Variovorax paradoxus: one gene and its partner. The protein of the gene in region 1 binds, or shares a complex with, the protein of each later gene. Links are inferred from orthologs where the notes say so. Each region holds a gene or a part of one and is shown on either strand. Other genes may lie near its edges.

Region 1 (7,575 bases):
GGGCTGGAAGCTGATCGGGTTTCCCGGTGCGCGCGCCGACTTCATGGACTGGGTCGAGCGCGACGTGAAGTACCCGCTGCCACCCGTGGCCTTGAGCGGGCAGAGAGGCTGAGCATGGCCGGCAACACGATGAAGAAAGCCGACGTGGTGATCGTCGGCTTCGGCTGGACCGGCGCGATCATGGCCAAGGAGTTGACCGAGGCCGGCCTGAACGTGGTCGCGCTCGAGCGCGGCCCGATGCAGGACACGGCCACCGACGGTGTCTACCCCAAGGTGCTGGACGAGCTCACCTACAACATCCGCCGCAAGCTGTTCCAGGACATCTCGCGCGAAACGGTGACGATCCGCCACGGCGTGAACGACACGGCGCTGCCCTATCGGCAGCTGGGTGCTTTCCTGCCCGGCACCGGTGTCGGTGGCGCGGGGCTGCACTGGTCGGGCGTGCATTTCCGCGTCGACCCCGCCGAACTGCGCCTGCGCAGCCATTACGAAGAACGCTACGGCAAGAAGTTCATTCCCGAGGGCATGACGATCCAGGACTTCGGCGTCAGCTACGAAGAGCTGGAGCCGCATTTCGACTTTGCTGAAAAGGTGTTCGGCACATCGGGTAGTGCATGGACCGTGGCCGGCCAGAAAGTGGGAGAAGGCAAGGGCGGCAACCCGTTTGCGGCCGACCGCTCGCACGCCTTTCCGTTGCCCGCGCAGAAGCGCACGGTGTCGGCGCAACGCTTCGGCGATGCCTCGGCGAAGCTGGGCTATCACCCCTATGACCTGCCATCGGCCAACGCTTCGGGGCCGTATACCAATCCGTACGGCTGCCAGATGGGGCCGTGCAATTTCTGCGGCTACTGCAGTGGCTATGTCTGCTACAACTATTCGAAGGCCTCGCCCAACGTCAACGTGCTGCCGGCACTGCGCCAGGTGCCGAACTTCGAACTGCGCACGCATGCGCACGTGCTGCGCGTGAACCTCGCGGCCGATCGCCGCACCGCCACCGGCGTTACCTACATCGATGCGCAAGGGCGCGAGGTGGAGCAGCCGGCGGACATCGTCGTCATCTGCGCGTTCCAGTTCCACAACGTGCGGCTGATGCTGCTGTCGGGCATCGGCACGCCCTACGACCCGGCGACCGGCAAGGGCACCGTCGGGCGCAACTTCGCCTACCAGAACATGGCGACGATCAAGGCCTTCTTCGACAAGGACGTGCACGCCAACCCCTTCATCGGCGCGGGCGGCAACGGCGTGGCGATCGATGACTTCAATGCCGACAACTTCGACCACGGCCCGTTCGGCTTTGTCGGCGGTTCGCCGATGTGGGTCAACCAGGCCGGCGTGAAGCCGATCAGCGGCATCTCGCTGCCCGAGGGCGCGCCCGGCTGGGGCAGCGCGTGGAAGCAGGCCGTTGCCGACAACTACACGCACACGATGTCGATGGATGCGCATGGCGCGCACATGAGCTACCACGACAACTACCTGAGCCTGGACCCGACCTACAAGGACGCCTGGGGCCTGCCGCTGCTGCGCATGACCTTCGACTGGAAGGACAACGACGTCCGCATGACCCGCTTCATGGCCGAGAAGATGCACGGCATCGCGGAGGCGATGGGCCCGAAGGCCGTACGCGTGTTCGTCAAGAACTTCGGCGAGCACTTCGACACGACCAGCTACCAGACCACCCATCTCAACGGCGGCGCGATCATGGGCACCGACCCGGGCACCAGCGCGGTCAACCGCTACTTGCAGAGTTGGGACGTGCACAACGTCTTCGTGCCCGGCGCGTCGGCCTTCCCGCAGGGGCTGGGCTACAACCCGACCGGCCTGGTGGCGGCGCTGACCTACTGGTCGGCCAAGGCGATCCGCGAGCGCTACATCGCCAGGCCCGCGGCGCTGGCCTGACCTGCAAGAGCTACTGCAGCACTTCTTCCGTCGTCACCTCGAAGCGCTGCAGCGTGTTCGCGCCGAACACCATCGTGATCGGCACGTCCGCCGCGTCGCGCCCGCGCGCGATCACCACGCGGCCTATGCGCGGCGTGTTGTGCCGCGCGTCGAAGGTGTGCCAGCGGTTGCCCAGGTACACCTCGAACCACGCGCTGAAGTCCATCGGAAAGCGCACCGGCGGAATGCCGATGTCGCCGAGGTAGCCCGTGACGTAGCGCGCCGGTATGTTCATGCAGCGGCACAGCGTGATTGCAAGGTGCGCGAAGTCGCGGCACACGCCCGTGCGCTCGCGAAAACCCTCCAAAGCGGTGCGCGTGGCCCGTGCATTCTGGTAGTCGAAGCGCAGATGCCGGTGCACGAAGTCGCAGATTGCCTGCACGCGCGACCAGCCCGGCGCCACGTTCGAGAAGTTGGCCCAGGCGAACTGCAGCAGTTCGCCGTCGACCTCGCAATAGCGGCTCGGCAGCACGAAAGGCAGCGTCTCCACCGGCAGATCGGCCGCCGCATGCTCGCTGGCGCTGAAGTCCACCGGGTCGGGCCAGCCGGTGTCGAACACCACCGCGTGGTTGCGCAAACGCACGCTGCTCACCCCGACAGGAACGTGCACGCGCGCGCAATTGTTGCCGAAGCTGTCCTGGTAGTGGTCGGTGGCCATCGGCGGGCTGAGGGTGATGTTCTCGCCGCCTTGCAGGTCCTGGGCACGCGACGGGTGCACCTGCAGCATGTAGATCACCGCCGTGGGGGCGGTGACGCCGAGTTCGATGTCGAAGCCGATCCTGATCTGCATGGGGTTCTTTCTTCCCTGAGGGGATCCGGGCGGTGCGGCCGGTGCGCGAGGCAGTGCGATGAATGACAAGCACGATCAGTGCCGTCCTGTGGGCCCATGCTATGCGACGAATCTTTCAGGCTCCACAGCCAGTACCCGCGAAGCAGCGTAGGCGGGTGCGATGCGCTGTCGGTGCGCTCCTACCTTGCACACACGCTTTCTCCCACAGACGGGGAAGGGCGGCCACTACGGGGTTCGGGCGGTGCGAAACATAACCTTGCAATTCGCTTGCATCCCCGGAGGGACACATATGGAGCTCTTTTCTCATTTCGACACGCTCGCCAGTACCTGGGGCGACGAAATCCTCGTGTGGGCCGTCGCCGCCGTGGCGGGCTGCATATGCCTCGTCGCCGTGGTCAACGTGCTCGACATGTTCCTCGACAGCAACAACGAAACAGGCTGAGTGCCCACCCCATGAAAGATTCCAGCAGATCCACGATGACGCCACAGAACAAGGCCGCCGCAGGCCGCCGTGTCAGCGCCACCAAGGCGAGCGACGGCAGCAACGCCAAGCAGCAGCAACTCGAAGGCTTCACCGTCGAGCATCCGACGACCCTCACCACCAACCAGGGTCTGCAGATACCGGACAACCACAACTCGCTGAAAGCGGGTGTGCGCGGCCCCACGCTGCTGGAAGACTTCATCCTGCGCGAGAAGATCACGCACTTCGACCACGAGCGCATTCCCGAGCGCGCCGTGCATGCGCGCGGCTCGGCGGCGCACGGCTACTTCCAGGTCTACAAGTCGATGTCGCAGTTCACCTGCGCCGACTTTCTCCAGGACCCGGACCAGAAGACGCCCGTTTTCGTGCGCTTCTCGACCGTGGCCGGCTCGCGTGGATCCGCCGATACGGTGCGCGACGTGCGCGGCTTCGCCGTCAAGTTCTATACCCGCGAGGGCAACTACGACCTCGTGGGCAACAACATTCCGGTGTTCTTCATCCAGGACGCGATGAAGTTCCCCGACCTCATCCACGCCGTAAAGCCCGAGCCGCACCACGAGATGCCGCAGGCTGCGAGCGCGCACGACACCTTCTGGGACTTCGCCTCGCTCATGCCCGAGAGCACCCACATGCTGATGTGGGCCATGAGCGACCGCGCCATTCCGCGCAGCCTGCGCATGATGGAAGGCTTCGGCGTTCATACCTTCCGCTTCGTCAACAGCCGCGGCGAGAGCCACTTCGTGAAGTTCCACTGGAAGCCCAAGCTCGGCATCCATGGCCTGGCATGGGACGAGGCGCAGAAGATCGCGGGTAAAGACGCCGACTTTCATCGCCGCGACCTGTGGGAAGCCATCGAGAACGGCGACTTCCCCGAATGGGAGCTCGGCGTGCAGATGATTCCGCAGGACAAGGAACACTCGCTCGGCTTCGACCTGCTCGACCCCACCAAGCTGATTCCCGAAGAGATGGTGCCCGTGCAGAAGATCGGCAAGCTGGTGCTCAACCGCAACCCCGACAACTTTTTCGCCGAGACCGAGCAGGTGGCCTTCCATCCGGGCCACGTGGTGCCCGGCATCGACTTCAGCAACGACCCGCTGCTGCAGGGTCGCCTCTTCTCGTACACCGACACGCAGATCTCGCGGCTGGGCGGCGCCAACTTCCACGAGCTGCCGATCAACAAGGGCGTGTGCCCGTTCCACAACTTCCAGCGCGACGGCATGCACAGGCAGACCATCGCGCGAGGACAGGTGGCCTACGAGCCCAACACGCTGGGCAGCGGCACGGAGTTTCGCGTGGACGGCGGCCAGCACGGCTTCCAGTCTTTTCCCGAAGAGATCGATCCGCCCAAGGTGCGCCGCCGCAGCCCGTCGTTCGACGACCACTTCACGCAGGCGCGCCTGTTCTTCAACAGCCAGAGCGCGGCCGAGAAGGAACACATCATCGCGGCCTTCCGCTTCGAGCTGTCTAAGCTCGAAGTGCCCGCCATCCGCCAGCGCATGGTCGACAACCTCGCGCACGTGGACGAGAAGCTCGCGCGCCGCGTGGCCGAGCCGCTGGGCATCGGCGAGCCCGATGCGAAGGCGGCAGCGGGTCGCGCGGGCTTTCGCGACCACCGCATCGAGCTGCCCATCGACGAATCGCCCGCACTCAGCATGGCCGATACCGGAGACGGTTCGATCCGCACGCGCAAGGTCGCGATCCTCGTGGCCGACGGTGTGGATTCGGCTTCGCTGAAGCCGATACGCGATGCGCTCGAACAGGCGGGCGCGCAATGCAAGGTCGTCGGGCCGCGGCTGGGCACGGTAGCCAGCGCGTCGAAGCGGCAGATCGACATCGACATGACGTTCGCGAACACGCCGTCGGTGATGTTCGATGCGGTGCTGGTGCCCGCCGGGAGCGAAAGCGCCGCTGCATTGGCGGGCATCGGCGATGCCGTGCACTTCATGCTGGAGGCCTACAAGCACTGCAAGGCGATCTGCACGGTGGGAGAGGGCGTGCAACTGCTCTCGACGCTGGGCATTGCCGCCGACTCCGATGCTCCAGCAGGCGTGATCGTGGCCGCCACGCCGGTCACAAACCTGGGCGATGCGACTGCCGCAACGCAGATCGCGCACGACTTCATCGTCGCCATCGCGAAGCATCGGCATTGGGATCGCGTGAACATCGACGCAGTGCCGGCCTAGCAAGCTTTTGACGTATCTGTCTGCAGGCCGCATGCGGCCTGCAGCGCGTGGCGCGCCGCGCCAATGCAGGCAATCACCCATGACGGGTCCGGGTTTCTCGGGGGCTACACACATGGTCCATATAAACGCGCGCTGTCTGCTCGCTGTTTCCCCCTCCATTCAAAGAAACCCACATGACTCATCCCGCACCGAGGCCAATCCGGCAGTTCAAAGCTCTGGCACTGACACTGGTCCTTGCGCTGACCGCCTGCGGCGGCGGTGGTGGCGGCGGGACCTCCTTCCCGGTGATCCCCGGGCCTTCTACGGGCACCACGCAGCCGAACACGCCGCCGCCGACCGACACGGCACCGCCGGTTGCGGAGCAGCCACCGCCCACATGTACCGCCGCTGTCCCGTCCAACGCGCCGGTCACGGCCATTTCATCCGTTCAAGGCACGGGCGACACGAGTCCTCTGGCAACGCAAGCAGTGACGGTGCGTGGCGTGGTCGTCGGTGACTTCCAGAACACCGGCACCACAACCGTGAAGCTGAATGGATTCTTCGTGCAGCAGCTCGTGCCCGATGCCGATCCGCTGACCTCGGAAGGCGTCTTTGTCTATGCACCGAACAGCGCCACCCGTGTGGCCGTTGGCGATTTCGTTCAGGTCTCCGGCGTGGTGACCGAGTTCGGCCAGACCGCAGGCGCCGGGGCAAAGCCCGACAGCCTCACGCAGATTGCCGGCACGACAGCGGACCCACTGGCTATCAGCGTCTGCGCTTCCGGCATTGCCATCAGCCCGACACAGATCACGCTACCGGTGGCCGACGAATCAACGCTGGAGCGCTACGAAGGCATGCTGGTCGAAATTGCGCAGCCCCTGGCCGTGACGGAACTGTTCGAGCTGGGCCGCTATGGCCAGATGGTGCTGGCATTGAACGGGCGGCAGTTCAACGCCACCAACGGCAACGCAGCGGCGACCCATGCGCAGAACCTGCTTTCGCGCATCGTGCTGGACGACGGCTCCTCGCGCCAGAACCCGAGCCCCATTCCGTACCTGAGCGCAGCCGGCACAGACGGCACCCGGCGCATCGGCGATACGACGCAGAAAGTCACCGGCATCCTGAGCCACAACTTCGCGGCCTATCGCATCCAGCCGACGGTGGCGCCCGTGTTCGCGCAGGCCAATCCGCGCTCGCCGACCGCACCGGTCGTCAGCGGCCAACTCAAGGTGGCCAGCTTCAACGTGCTCAACTACTTCACCACGTTCGTGAACGGAGAAACCTCATCGGGCCAGACCGGCCAGGGTTGTTCGTTCGGAACCGGTCCTGCATCCGCGGCCAACTGCCGCGGCGCGAATAACCTGAACGAGTTCCAGCGGCAGCAGGCCAAGATCGTGGCCGCCATTGCGGGCCTCGATGCCGACGTGGTGGGCCTGATGGAAATCCAGAACTCCGACGTGGCAACGAACGACCTGCTGGCTGCCCTCAATGCCAAAGTCGGCCCGAACACCTATGCCGCCGTCAACAGCGGCGTGTTCGGCACGGATGCCATCAAGGTAGACATCCTGTACAAGCCCGCGAAAGTCCAGCGCGTCGGCAACGCAGTTCTTCCGACGGGCACGGATCTGACCGACTACACCGCCGCAAGCGGACGGCCGCCGCTGGCCCAGCGATTCAGCGCGGTGGGCAACAACGGCGGCTTCTGGTTCGTGGTCAACCACTTCAAAAGCAAGGGCAGTTGCCCCACCACCGGCGACGTCGATCAGGGGCAGGGCTGCTTCAACCTGGCGCGCACCCAGCAGGGGACGGCACTGAACAGCTTCGTCGCCAAGCTCAAGCTCATGGACGAGGACGAGACCGACGTGCTGATGATGGGCGACTTCAACAGCTACCTGCTGGAAGACCCGACCAAGGTGCTCGAAGCCGCCGGCAACGAGAGCCTGCTCAAGCGCATGCCCGCCGACAACCGGTACACCTACGTCTTCGGCGGCGAAACTGGCGCGCTCGACCATGCCTATGCATCGTCTTCGCTGGGCTCGCAGGTCAGCGGCGTGAGCGTGTGGCACATCAACGCCGACGAGCCCACCGCGCTGGACTACAACACCGACTTCACCACCGACGACCGCTATGCGCCCACGCCCTTCCGGGCATCGGACCATGACCCGGTGCTTGTCGGCCTGACCCTGGCGGCCGATGCCGCAGTAACG
Region 2 (5,246 bases), 2.2 Mb from region 1 along the record:
ATGGCCAAGCAGACGCGGCAGGCCGTGGCCGAGGCCGACGTGGTGATCTTCGTGGTCGACGCCCGCGAGGGACTCTCGGCGCAAGACCACGACATCGCCAACGAGCTGCGCCGCCTTGGCAAACCCTGCGTCTTGGCGGCCAACAAGGCCGAGGGCATGCACGACGGCACCAAGCTGGTCGACTTCTACGAGCTGGGCTTCGGCGATGTGCATGGTGTGTCGGCAGCGCACGGGCAGGGTATGCGCGACCTGGTCGAGCTTGCTCTCGAGCCGCTGAACCTGCCTGATCCAGACGACGAGACGGACGAGGACGAGGTCAATAAGCCGATCAAGCTGGCCGTGGCCGGCCGGCCCAATGTGGGCAAGTCCACGCTGATCAACACCTGGCTGGGTGAAGAGCGCCTGGTGGCCTTCGACATGCCGGGCACCACGCGCGACGCAATCTCCGTGCCCTTCGAGCGAAACGGCCAGCGCTTCGAGCTGATCGACACGGCCGGCCTGCGCCGCAAGGGCAGGGTGTTCGAGGCGATCGAGAAGTTCTCAGTGGTCAAGACGCTGCAGGCCATCGAGTCGGCCAATGTCGTGCTGCTGCTGCTCGATGCCACGCAAGGCGTGACCGACCAGGACGCGCACATTGCGGGCTACATCCTCGAGAGCGGTCGCGCGGTGGTGATCGCCATCAACAAGTGGGACGCGGTCGACAGCTACCAGCGCGAGCAGATCCAGCGGCAGATCGAGACCCGGCTGCCGTTCCTGAAGTTCGCGGCGCTGCATTTCATCTCGGCCATCAAGCGCCAGGGTCTGGGCCCGGTGTGGCAGGCGATCGCGCAGGCCCACAAGTCGGCCACGCGCAAGATGTCGACCCCGGTGCTGACACGCCTGCTGCTGGAGGCGGTGCAGTTCCAGGCGCCCAAGCGGGGCGGCATGTACCGCCCCAAGCTGCGCTATGCGCATCAGGGGGGCATGAACCCGCCGGTGATCGTGATCCATGGCAATTCGCTGGAGCATGTTACTGATGCCTACAAGCGCTTCCTCGAGGGGCGCTTCCGCAAGGAATTCGACCTTGTGGGTACCCCCTTGCGCATCGAGTTCAAGAGCTCGCACAATCCATTTGCCGACAAGGACGATTGAGGGAGCTTGGCCGCCGATGGCGGCCAATGAGCTGCAGCAGGAGTGGAAGTTCCGCCTTTTGAGAACCGTTATTTTCTCAAGGCTTTTGACCCCGATTGCTGCAGCGCAGAAACCCTGTGTTAAGGTCATCTCTCCAACAACTACTCTTGAACACGGAGAATATCGTGAGCAATAAAGGGCAACTTCTGCAAGACCCGTTTCTGAACACCCTGCGTCGTGAGCACGTGCCGGTTTCCATTTATTTGGTGAACGGCATCAAGCTGCAGGGCCAGATCGAGTCTTTTGACCAGTACGTCGTGTTGCTTCGCAATACGGTGACGCAAATGGTCTACAAGCACGCCATTTCCACCATCGTGCCGGGTCGTGCCGTCAACTTCTCGGCTGCCGAGAACGACGACGCCGCAGCCTGATCGCGCGGAGCGCGGCAGCCCTGCTGCCGCGCTTTTTCCCAATTTCTGATCCCGCTTGTCTGAACTGATCCCCCGCCAGGAAGGCGCCGCCGTTCTCGTCGGCGTCGATTTCGGGCTGCCCCATTTCGACAGCGAACTCGAGGAACTCGGCCTGCTTGCGCAGACCGCAGGCCTGACGCCCGTCGCCCGTCTTGCGTGCAAGCGCAAGGCGCCCGATGCGGCATTGTTCGTTGGTAGCGGCAAGGCCGAAGAAATCAAGGAGCTGGCTGCCCTGTACAGGGCGAGCGAGGTCATCTTCGACCAGGCCCTGAGCCCCGCGCAGCAGCGCAACCTCGAACGCCAGCTCGACGTTGCCGTCTACGACCGGACCTTTCTCATCCTCGAGATCTTCGCCCAGCGTGCGCGTTCGCACGAAGGCAAGCTGCAGGTCGAGCTGGCTCGCCTGCAGTACCTCAGCACGCGGCTGGTCCGCCGCTGGTCCCACTTGGAGCGCCAGACCGGCGGTGCCGGTGTGCGCGGCGGCCCGGGTGAAAAGCAGATCGAGCTCGACCGCCGGATGATCAGCGAGTCGATCAAGCGCACGCGCGAGCGTCTCGCCAAAGTGCAGAAGCAGCGCGGCACGCAGCGCCGCCAGCGCGAGCGCCGCGAGACCTTCAACATCTCGCTGGTGGGCTACACCAACGCGGGCAAGTCGTCACTGTTCAATGCGCTGGTCAAGGCCCGCGCCTATGCGGCCGACCAGCTGTTCGCAACGCTCGACACCACTACGCGCAACCTCTACCTGGGCGATGCGAGGCGGCAGGTGTCAATCTCCGACACCGTGGGCTTCATCCGCGACCTGCCGCACGGCCTTGTCGATGCCTTCAAGGCCACGCTGCAGGAGGCGGTCGATGCCGACCTGCTGCTGCACGTGATCGATGCCTCCAACCCGCATTACCCCGAGCAGATGGCCGAGGTGCAGGCGGTGCTGCGCGAGATCGGTGCCGACACCGTTCCGCAGCTTTTGGTATTCAACAAGCTCGATGCCCTTGAAAGCGCGCAACATCCGCTGCATCTGCAGGACGAGATGGAAATCGATGGCGTGCAGGTTCCCCGCATCTTCCTCAGCGCCAAGAGCGGCGAGGGCGTGCCGCTGTTGCGGGCCGAGCTCGCCCGGCAGTCGGGCTCCGTAGCCGATACGATGACCCCTGGGGCAAACGCTGAATTGCACGATGCAGCCGATTGATTGGGCACAATCCCGCCACTGACAAGAGAACGAAGCGAATGAATTCAAAGCCAGCGCGGAGAGGGTTTCTGGGCATGTTCAACCTGAACGATGGCCGATGGGGTCGCGGCGACGAGCCGTCGTCCTCCAACGGCGACCGCCCAGCCGGCAACCGCCCCCCCGATGCCAATCCCCCCGGCGCACCGACGCCTCCGCCTTCGGGCAACAACAACAGCAACGACAACCGTCCCCGTGGACAAGGTCCGAACCAGGGCCCGCCTGACCTCGACGAACTCTGGCGCGACCTCAATCGCAAGCTCGGTGGCTTCTTCGGTGGCAAGGGCGGCGGCAACCGCCCCAACGGCGGCAGTAGCGGCGGTGGTGGCAACGGCTACAGGCCCGACATGAAAAACGCAGGATTCGGCCTCGGCCTCGTGGCCGCGGTGGCGGTCCTGATCTGGCTCGGCACCGGCTTCTTCATCGTGAACGAAGGCCAGCAGGCCGTCGTCACGCAGTTCGGCAGCTACAAGAGCACCGTGGGCGCAGGCTTCAACTGGCGCCTGCCGTACCCCATTCAGCGCCACGAAGTGGTGGTGACCACGCAGATCCGCTCCGCAGACGTGGGCCGCGATGCCATCGTGCGCTCCACCGGACTGCGCGAATCGGCCATGCTGACCGAAGACGAGAACATCGTCGAGATCAAGTTTGCCGTGCAGTACCGCCTGAGCGACCCGCGCGCATGGCTCTACGAGAGCAAGTCGCCTGCCGACACCGTCGTGCAGGTGGCCGAGACCTCCGTGCGCGAGGTGGTCGGCAAGATGAAGATGGACGCCGCGCTGGCCGAAGAGCGCGACCAGATCGCACCGCGCGTGCGCGCGCTGATGCAGACTATCCTCGACCGCTACAAGATCGGCGTCGAAGTCGTCGGCATCAACCTGCAGCAGGGCGGCGTGCGTCCGCCCGAGCAGGTGCAGGCCGCGTTCGACGACGTGCTCAAAGCTGGCCAGGAGCGCGAGCGCACCAAGAACGATGCACAGGCCTACGCCAATAACGTGGTGCCGCTTGCCACTGGTACGGCTTCGCGCCTGAAGGAAGAGTCCGAAGCCTATAAGGCGCGGATCGTGGCGCAGGCCCAGGGTGATGCAGGCCGCTTCAGCGCGGTGCTGGCTGAATACCAGAAGGCCCCGCAGGTGACGCGCGACCGCATGTACACCGACGCCATGCAGCAGATCTACGCCAGCACGACCAAGGTACTGGTCGACAGCAAGCAGGGCTCGAACCTGCTGTACCTGCCGCTCGACAAGCTCATGCAGATGGGCGGCAACAGCGGCGCCGCCGCCACCCCGGTCGATGCGGCCAGTCCCAACGTTGCCGGCACCGCGCCGGCCCAGTCCTCGGTGATCCCGGTGGCCCCCGCGACGACCGATGTGCGTGGCCGCGATGGCCGCTCGCGTGACCGCGACGTGCGTTGAGAAAGGCCCGAAAGAATATGAACAGAATCGGATTCATCGCCACGTCGATCCTCGTGCTGCTCGTGCTGGCAAGCTCGACCCTCTTCGTGGTCGACCAGCGCCAGTTCGGCGTGGTCTATGCCCTCGGCCAGATCAAGCAGGTCATTACCGAGCCCGGCCTCAACTTCAAGCTGCCGCCGCCGTTCCAGAACGTGTCGTACATCGACAAGCGCCTGCTGACGCTGTCGAGCGTGGACACGGAGCCCATGCTTACCGCCGAGAAGCAGCGCGTGGTGATCGACTGGTACGTGCGCTGGCGCATCTCCGACCCGCAGGCCTATATCCGCAACGTCGGCCTCGACGAGAACGCCGGTGCAATGCAGCTCAACCGCGTGGTGCGCAATGCGTTCCAGGAAAACATCAACAAGCGCACCGTGCGCGACCTGATCTCGGTGCGCCGCGAGGCCCTGATGGCCGACGTGCAGCGCGAAGTGCTGTCGGTGGTCAAGGGTGCAAAGCCCTGGGGCGTGGACGTGGTCGACGTGCGCATCACGCGTGTCGACTACGTGGAAGCCATCACCGAATCGGTCTATCGCCGCATGGAAGCCGAGCGCAAGCGCGTGGCCAACGAGCTGCGTTCGACCGGTACGGCCGAAGGCGAAAAGATTCGCGCCGATGCCGATCGCCAACGCGAGGTGATTGTGGCGAACGCCTACCGCGACGCCCAGAAGATCAAGGGCGAGGGCGATGCCCAGGCCGCTTCCGCTTACAGCGAGGCCTTCGGCCGCGATCCGCAATTTGCGCAGTTCTACCGAAGCCTCGATGCCTACAAGCAGAGCTTCAACAAGAAGAGCGACGTGATGGTGCTTGACCCATCGTCGGACTTCTTCCGCGCCATGCAAGGCTCGGGCTCTACCACCAACGCCCCTCGTCGTTGATTCTTCGCCAGGAGCCGTGAGCGCCGACACTTTCTGGAGCGCATTGGCGCTCGTCCTGGTGATCGAAGGCATCCTGCCTTTTGTCTCACCAGGAGGGTGGCGGCGCGGCTTC

The links.
Region 2: the proteins of katE (region 1) and hfq are in contact, whole or in part, in a crystal structure (PDB 3VU3), measured with the Escherichia coli proteins. The link is inferred for Variovorax paradoxus from one-to-one orthologs.

The regions. Positions count from the first base shown.
Region 1 is NZ_CP102931.1:6,171,295-6,178,869, reverse strand. What follows is about bases 2,877-5,795. They hold katE (catalase HPII), read left to right. Parts: upstream 2,877-3,202; coding sequence 3,203-5,389; downstream 5,390-5,795. Other genes in these bases: NWF24_RS28925 (ExeM/NucH family extracellular endonuclease), read left to right, coding at 5,563-5,795; NWF24_RS28935 (hypothetical protein), read left to right, coding at 3,015-3,167. In the rest of the region: NWF24_RS28950 (gluconate 2-dehydrogenase subunit 3 family protein), read left to right, coding at 1-112; NWF24_RS28945 (GMC family oxidoreductase), read left to right, coding at 115-1,896; NWF24_RS28940 (transglutaminase-like domain-containing protein), read right to left, coding at 1,907-2,725; more of NWF24_RS28925, read left to right, coding at 5,796-7,575.
Region 2 is NZ_CP102931.1:3,934,004-3,939,249, reverse strand. The notes cover bases 1-2,918. They hold hfq (RNA chaperone Hfq), read left to right. Parts: upstream 1-1,295; coding sequence 1,296-1,541; downstream 1,542-2,918. Other genes in these bases: hflK (FtsH protease activity modulator HflK), read left to right, coding at 2,841-2,918; hflX (GTPase HflX), read left to right, coding at 1,597-2,766; der (ribosome biogenesis GTPase Der), read left to right, coding at 1-1,131. Also shown: more of hflK, read left to right, coding at 2,919-4,217; protease modulator HflC, read left to right, coding at 4,235-5,134; NWF24_RS18760 (DUF2065 domain-containing protein), read left to right, coding at 5,151-5,246. UniProt on the Escherichia coli protein: RNA chaperone that binds small regulatory RNA (sRNAs) and mRNAs to facilitate mRNA translational regulation in response to envelope stress, environmental stress and changes in metabolite concentrations.